2 regions of the Streptomyces sp. WMMB 714 genome follow, and region 1 is predicted to be linked to the other one. Evidence: riboswitches for the same ligand, from Rfam matches in the RefSeq annotation. Region 1 holds a riboswitch; the other holds the start of a gene.

Region 1 (3,819 bases):
TACTCATCGGGGCTGCGCGCTCCCGCGCTGATCGCGTTCGTCAAGGACACGCTCATCTACATCGTCATCGCGGTGGCGATCATCTACATCCCCATCAAGCTCGGGGGCTTCGACGACATCTTCGCCAAGGCCGGCGAGGCGCTGTCGCAGACCAACCCGGCGACAGGCAAGCCGAAGGGCGAACTGTTCAGCGGCCCCAACAACCAGTGGGCCTACGCCACCCTGGCGTTCGGCTCCGCGCTGGCGCTGTTCATGTATCCCCACTCGATCACGGCGACGCTCTCCAGCGGCAGCCGCAACGTGATCCGCAGGAACACCACGATCCTGCCGCTGTACTCGCTGATGCTCGGCCTGCTGGCGCTGCTCGGATTCATGGCGATCGCCGCCGGGATCAAGCTGAAGAACGGGCAGCTCGCTATCCCCCAGCTCTTCGAGAACATGTTCCCGGACTGGTTCGCGGGGGTCGCCTTCGCGGCCATCGGCATCGGCGCGCTCGTACCGGCGGCGATCATGTCCATCGCGGCGGCGAACCTCTTCACCCGGAACATCTACAAGGACTTCATCAGGCCCGACGCGACACCCGCGCAGGAGACGTCCGTCTCGAAGGTGGTCTCGCTCCTGGTGAAGGTCGGTGCGCTGGTCTTCGTCCTGGGCATGGACAAGACGGTGGCGATCAACTTCCAGCTTCTCGGGGGCATCTGGATACTCCAGACGTTCCCCGCGCTGGTGGGCGGTCTCTTCACCCGCTGGTTCCACCGCTGGGCTCTGCTCGCCGGCTGGGCCGTCGGCATGATCTACGGAACGGTGACGGCGTACAACGTCTCGTCCCCCGTCCAGAAGCACTTCGGCGGCTCCAACGAGATCATCCCGGGCATCGGGCAGATGGGCTACATCGGCCTGACCGCCTTCGTGCTGAACGCGGTGGTGACCGTCGTCCTGACCCTCGTGCTGCGGGCGGCGAAGGCGCCCGACGGCGTCGACGAGACGCAGCCCTCCGACTACACGGCGGACGCCGGAGACCCGGGCGTCAAGGAGGAGTTGCCCGCCCCGACGGCGGCGCCCTGAGCCTCCGGGCACCGCTGACCACGTCGGGACAGCAGCCCGCCGGCGGCAATCGCCGGCGGGCTGCGGCATGCTCGTCACATGGACATCACGATCAGAGCCGTACTCGACCACGAGGTGGAAGAGGTCGGTGAACTCACAGCGCAGGCGTATCTCCGGGACGACCTGCTCGATTCCGGCGAGACGGACGCGTACCTGTCCGTCCTGCGCGACGTCCGGCACCGCTCCGCCCACGCGGAGGTCCTGGTAGCCGTCGACGGCGGCTCCGGAGCGCTGCTGGGCACCGTGACCTACGCGGGCCACGGCGGCGAGTACGCGGAGATCGCGCGGCCGGGAGAGGGCGAGTTCCGGATGCTGGCCGTACGCCCCGAGGGCCGCAACCGCGGCATCGGCGAGGCCATGGTGCGGGGCTGCGTCGACAGGGCGCGCGCCGGCCGCCTGGAACGCCTCGTCCTCTCCAGCCACCCGGCGATGCACGCAGCGCACCGTCTCTACGGGCGGCTGGGGTTCGTCCGCACTCCCGAGAGGGACTGGGAACCGCATCCGGAGCTGTACCCCGGTCTGCGCCTGATCACGTTCGCCCTGGACCTGTGAGGCGAGACCGAACCTCAGACCAACCCCCTGTCGGGTACTAGATATAGGGCCTGCTCGCGAAGCGCGCCACAACATGTATGCTCGTCCCCGCTGCCGCACAGGGGAATCCGGTGCAAGTCCGGAACTGTCCCGCAACGGTGTGCGATGTGCTGCCCCTGCCCTCGGGCTGTCGGGCAGCACTCGCGAGTCCGAATGCCTGTCCGGCTGCTTCGAAGACGTCCGGGTCCCGAGGGATGGGCCGGTGGACGCTGCGTGGCGCGCCCTCAGCCGACGGCGTGACGCCCGCACGCGCCTGCCGCGCACCTCCCTCGAGATCCTCGTCGTACCACCGAGCGAGGGAGAGCCCGTCCCGTGACCATCGCACCCGCCGGCCCGGACACCTCGGCCGGCACCGCCGGTCCCGAACGTCCGCACACACCGGAAACCGCGCTGTTGCGCACCCTCACCCACCTCACCGCGGATCTGCCCGGCACGGACCCGGAGCGGATCGCCTCCGCCGCGCTGCGGGGACGCCAGAAGGGCGGCAGCCAGGCCGAGTTGCGCGGGCTGGCGATGGAGGAGGCCGCGGGCCTCATCGGCGAGGAACCCGCGTACTCGCGGCTCGCCTCCCGGCTGCTGACCCTGGCCGTGCGGGAGGAGGCCGCGTCGCAGGGCTGCGTGTCCTTCTCCGCGTCCGTCGCCACCGGCCACCGGGAGGGCCTGATCGCCGACCGCACGGCCGCGTTCGTACGGGCCCACGCCGACCGGCTGGACACGCTGGCCGAACGGGCCGCGGCGGACGGCGCGGACGACCGGTTCGGTTACTTCGGCCTGCGAACGGTGTACTCGCGCTACCTGCTGCGCCACCCCACGAACCGTCAAGTGATCGAGACGGCCCAGCACTTCTTCCTGCGCGTGGCGTGCGGACTGGCCGCCGACGAGTCGGAGGAGGCCGTCGACGAGGTGGCGGAGCTGTATCGGCTGACCAGTTCGCTGGCCTACCTCCCCTCCTCCCCCACGCTCTTCAACTCGGGCACCAGGCACGCCCAGATGTCGTCCTGCTACCTGCTGGACTCGCCGCTGGACGAGCTCGACTCGATCTACCAGCGCTATCAGGAGGTGGCCCGCCTCTCGAAGCACGCCGGGGGCATCGGCCTCTCCTACTCCCGTATCCGCGCACGCGGTTCGCTCATCCGGGGGACGAACGGGCACTCCGGCGGCATCGTCCCCTTCCTGCGGACCCTCGACGCCTCCGTCGCCGCCGTCAACCAGGGCGGCCGGCGCAAGGGCGCCGCCTGCGTCTACCTCGAGACCTGGCACGCCGACATCGAGGAGTTCCTCGAACTGCGCGACAACACCGGCGAGGAAGCCCGCCGCACCCACAACCTCAACCTCGCCCACTGGATCCCCGACGAGTTCATGCGGCGGGTCGAGGCGGACGGTCAGTGGTCGCTCTTCTCCCCCTCGGAGACGCCCGAACTCGTGGACCTGTGGGGCGAGGAGTTCGAGGCCGCGTACCGGAAGGCGGAGGCGGAGGAGCGCTTCGTGCGGCAGGTGCCCGCCCGGCAGCTGTACGCGCGGATGATGCGCACCCTCGCGCAGACCGGCAACGGCTGGATGACGTTCAAGGACACCGCGAACCGGACCGCGAACCAGACGGCCGAGCCGGGCGGCATCGTCCACTCCTCGAACCTCTGCACCGAGATCCTGGAGGTCACCGACGACTCCGAGACGGCCGTGTGCAACCTGGGTTCCGTCAACCTCGCCGCGCACCTCACCCCCGGGGGCGCGGACGGTGGGACCGCCTGGACGGTGGACTGGGAGCGCCTGGACGCCACCGTCCGCACGGCCGTGACCTTCCTCGACCGCGTTGTCGACATCAACTTCTATCCGACCGAACAGGCCGGCCGCTCCAACTCCCGCTGGCGTCCCGTCGGTCTGGGCCTGATGGGGCTCCAGGACGTCTTCTTCCGCATGCGGCTGCCGTTCGACTCCGACGAGGCCCGCGCGCTCTCGGCCCGCATCTCCGAGCGGATCATGCTCACGGCGTACGAGACCAGCGCGGGGCTCGCCGAACGTCACGGCCCGCACCCTGCCTGGACCCGGACCCGCACCGCTCGCGGCGTGCTGCATCCCGATCACTACCCGGAGGCGCAGAAGGGGTCCGCGTGGCCGGAGCGCTGG
Region 2 (3,819 bases), on a different contig from region 1:
CACAGACCAGCATGGTGGCCAGCCGCAGCCCGTCGTACAGGCCGCTCAGCAGCTGCTCGGCGGCCACCGGCCCGAACAGCCGTATTCCGGCGGTCCATTCGGGCAGCGGGATCTGCGGAAGGGTGAAGAGGACGGTCTCTCCCTGGCCGCCGCCGAAGACGATGCGGAAGACCACGCGCATGACGACGACGAAGGCGCCCAGAAGGAGATACATCCGGAAGGCCAGCGCCCAGGGCGCATCGCCTCGGCGCCTGGTCACCACGTATCCGCAGACGGCGACGGTGAGCAGGAGCAGCAGCGGGTTCGTGGTGCGGCTGGCGGCGGTGGCCATGCCGAGGGACCACAGCCACCACGCTCCCGGGTGCAGTGCGCGCGGTATCCGGAAGCGGGCGGTGAGGTCTGCGGTGACGCGGGACGACGACATGTCTGCTCAGCCGGCCCGTTCCGCCCGGGCCGTGCGGCGTCTGCGCCAGGCCGTGGCGCCGGCCGCCGCCGCGACCAGTACGACGGCGCCGACGGAGGCCACGGTCCCGGTCGGCACGCCGCCGTCCCGGGCGGGGTCCGCGGTGTTCAGGCCGTCGTCGGCCGTGTCCTCTTCGCCGTCGGGCCCGGCCGCGGAAGCGTCCGAACCGGCGGCGGTGTCCTTCGACTTGGACGGCTCGGGGGACTTCTCGTCCTTCTTCTTGTCCTTGGAGCCGTCCTCGGGCTTCTTCTCGTCCTTCTTGTCCTGGGCCTCGCCGGAACCGTCCTTCCCGGCGCCGGCGGACGAGCCGCCCGACGTGCCCGAACCGTTCCCGCCCGAACTCGAGGATCCACCCCCGGAGTCACCTCCGCCGCCCGAGTCCCCGCCCCCGCCGGGCCGCCGCGGAGCGAGACCCGGCGGGGGGCTGGTCGACTGCGACTCGTCCGTGGAGAAGGACCACCCCTCGAAACTTCCCTTCGGCGGAGTCCGGTTCGTCACCCCCGAGTCGCTGTACTTCCAGCTGCCTCCGTCGGACGCGTGCCAGTAGGACCAGTAGGCAGAGGTGGGAGGGGTGTCGATGCAGGGTTCGCTGTCCGCTCCCGGCTTGCCCTCGATGCGGCAGACGAAGGCCTCGCCCCAACGGTTGGTTCCGGTGATCTTGAAGCCGGCGTTCTTGAGGGCCGCCAGGCCGGTGGACTGACTCCCGTGGGCGCAGCGGACGACGGTGCCTCCACCGAGGTCCTGGAAGTCGACGACGACTGTGACGCCGTCGCTGTTCTTGCAGTAGCCCGAACTCCCCTTGGCTGCCCGGACATCGTCAGTCCGGGAGGCGGCGGCGGACGCCGACGGAGTGAGCCCCGGCGACGTGCCGAGGAGGACGGCAGCCGTTGCGGCGAGGGCCGCGGTCTTCGCGGCCCCGGGTCTGACGGGTCTGACGCGGGCCATGAGCGGGAGAGTCCTTCCGGGCAGGCCGCACCAAGGCCCCCTGCCCGGGCTGTCCCGCAAAAAAGCCCCGTACCTGCATTCGTGCGTCGGTGACGAATGCGGCAGGGGCCCCGGAACGGCTCAGGAGGGCTCCACGCTGCAGACCATGACAGTGAGAAGCTGTGCACGCAGCACGCCAGGTGATCCGACTCGCGGCAGAAGATGCTCAGCCGCTCACGGTTGCAGGTCAGTGCCGGAATCCCACCGGCTTTCCCCGAGCGCGTACGCATTGAGTTGTCGGTGTCCGTTCACACACGGACGCAACTGCATCGTACGGGCAGACGAACTGCTCCCGCCAGACGGCGATTTCAGGCCGGGTGGCGGGCGGTCGGCCGATGAGAGGAGGGGAGCCGATGCGGTCAATGCGCCGGCGGACTCCAGTGTCCGACTGCTGTTGTCCCGTCAGCTCGGTCCTTTGCGTCCGACGAGATGGAAGACGCGACTGAGTTGCCGGTAGGGATCTCGTCGGCCGGCTTCGAGTTCGACTGCGGCGGCCGCCGCCAACTTCTCCGAATCGCTCGGGTCCATGCCGGCTCCGCTGAAGTCGAGCCAGTCGGCGAACAGCCATACGCCGTACCAGCGCAGTGGCTCCACGCCGCGGCTCCGTACGAGTCGGGAGAGTTCCTCGACCGTGTCAGCTCGGGTCGGCACCCCCAGCACTCCGACCTCGGCCCGGGCGTCGAAAGATGCCAGAGCGTCGTCCCACCGCTGTTCCAGGGCCGGGCGGACCGCCATCGCCTTGGCGTTGCCGGTCATGATCGAGACGAGGCCACCCTCAGCGGCGCATCGGCACAGCTGGGTGACGATCGGCTCGGGCCGCTCCTGGTACCCGAGCACGCCGTGGCACAACACCGCGGCGAAGCGTCGTTCGTCCACTGCCGCGTCGGCGTGCTCGCCGTCGGCCTCCAGGAGCGTTACCCGTCGCCGGGTCTCACCTGGCATCCGCGCGAGCCGCTGCCGGGCCTTGTCCAGCATCGCGGGCGACGGGTCGAGCAACGTCACGTCGTAACCGGCTCGGGCCAGCGGAAACGACTGATGGCCCGCGCCGCCGCCGACGTCGAGCACAGGTGCCGGGGGCGGCGGCAAGTGCTCCATCAGCTGTTGGTGCATCACGTAGGTGCGCACGCGCCCCTTCACCGAGGCGTAAGCCCCGTCCGCAAACTGGTCGGCCAGACCGGCCCAGGTGTCATCGCCCACTGCGCCACAATACAAGTCAGTAGTTAGTAAGGAGTAACTTAACCGCCATGGCTGCGCGTATGAGTGGACCCGAACGGCGATCCCAGGTGCTGGGGATCGCCGCCGGCGAGTTCGCGGATCACGGACTTCACGGTGCATCGATCGAGGCGATCGCGCGGGAGGCGGGCATCACGCAGGCCTACGTGTTCCGGATGTTCGGGACCAAGAAGGCGCTGTTCCTGGAGCTGGTCGGCGCGGCCTTCGACCGGTTCAGCGACGGCATGGCCCAAGCCGCCGAGGGCACCGGAGGTCTCAGCGCGCTGGAGCTGATGGGAGCTCAGTACTACGAGTCGCTGGCCGATCGCACCAGCCTCTTGCTGCAGCTGCAAGGGTTCGCCGCCTGCGGTGACGGCGAGGTCCGTGATCTGGTGCGGACACGAGTCGCCCACATGTGGGACACCGTTGCCGGTACCGCTGGTCTCGACCCGGTGACGGTGAAGTCGTTCCTTGCCTTCGGCATGCTTCTCAACAATGCGGCTGCCCTCGATGTCGACGAGGTGGATGAGCCGTGGGCCAAGGGCGTAAGCACACGTATCCATGCAGGGCTGTTCGAGCACATCACCGACCGCACGAACCGGTGAAGCAGCGGACCTGTCCAGGCCGGGCGAGGCAGCTGCGCGCGTGAGGTGGGGGCTTCGTACTCGCGGTGGGTCAGGGCCACCATCGGTTCACCGTCGAGCGTCACCTGCCGCGGCACCGGTTTTCCCATCGGGTTCCCCCTGCCCTGCCGTGCACCCCCGGAGCCTTGGACCGGGGGTGCACGAGCCGGCTGTCGAAGACCGGGGCCGGGAGGGACGGCGCCGCCGCGCCTCCCGGCCCGGGTGCGTCAGGAGCCCGGAAGCTCCGCCCTCACCGTCCTTGCGGCTTCGACGAGGCTTTCCAGCGAGGACCGGGTCTCCGGCCAGCCACGGGTCTTGAGCCCGCAGTCGGGGTTGACCCACAGCCGCTCGGCCGGAATCGCCTCAAGTCCCTTGCGCAGCAGCGCTGCTGCCTCGTCCGTGCTGGGGACGCGGGGCGAGTGGATGTCATAGACGCCGGGGCCGGCTTCGCGCGGATAACCGTGCGCCGCCAGCTCGCGCGCCACCTGCATGTGCGACCGGGCCGCCTCCAGGCTGATGACATCGGCGTCGATGTCG

Evidence for each region. Region 1 has a riboswitch for cobalamin ahead of H181DRAFT_RS03630 (ribonucleoside-diphosphate reductase subunit alpha). Riboswitches for the same ligand answer to the same signal wherever they lie in the genome.
Region 2: another riboswitch for cobalamin. It lies ahead of H181DRAFT_RS16900 (hypothetical protein); the one in region 1 lies ahead of H181DRAFT_RS03630 (ribonucleoside-diphosphate reductase subunit alpha).

Annotation. Positions count from the first base shown of each region.
Region 1 covers NZ_FMHJ01000002.1:202,540-206,358, forward strand. Annotated here, with positions in the region: gene mctP (monocarboxylate uptake permease MctP) at 1-1,065, shown strand, start outside; gene H181DRAFT_RS03625 (GNAT family N-acetyltransferase) at 1,144-1,656, shown strand; cobalamin riboswitch at 1,715-1,875, shown strand; gene H181DRAFT_RS03630 (ribonucleoside-diphosphate reductase subunit alpha) at 2,086-3,819, shown strand, end outside.
Region 2 covers NZ_FMHJ01000008.1:231,509-235,327, reverse strand. Annotated here, with positions in the region: gene H181DRAFT_RS16905 (CbiQ family ECF transporter T component) at 1-424, opposite strand, end outside; gene H181DRAFT_RS16900 (hypothetical protein) at 431-1,408, opposite strand; cobalamin riboswitch at 1,565-1,685, opposite strand; gene H181DRAFT_RS16895 (class I SAM-dependent methyltransferase) at 1,850-2,644, opposite strand; gene H181DRAFT_RS16890 (TetR/AcrR family transcriptional regulator) at 2,692-3,264, shown strand; gene metE (5-methyltetrahydropteroyltriglutamate--homocysteine S-methyltransferase) at 3,510-3,819, opposite strand, start outside.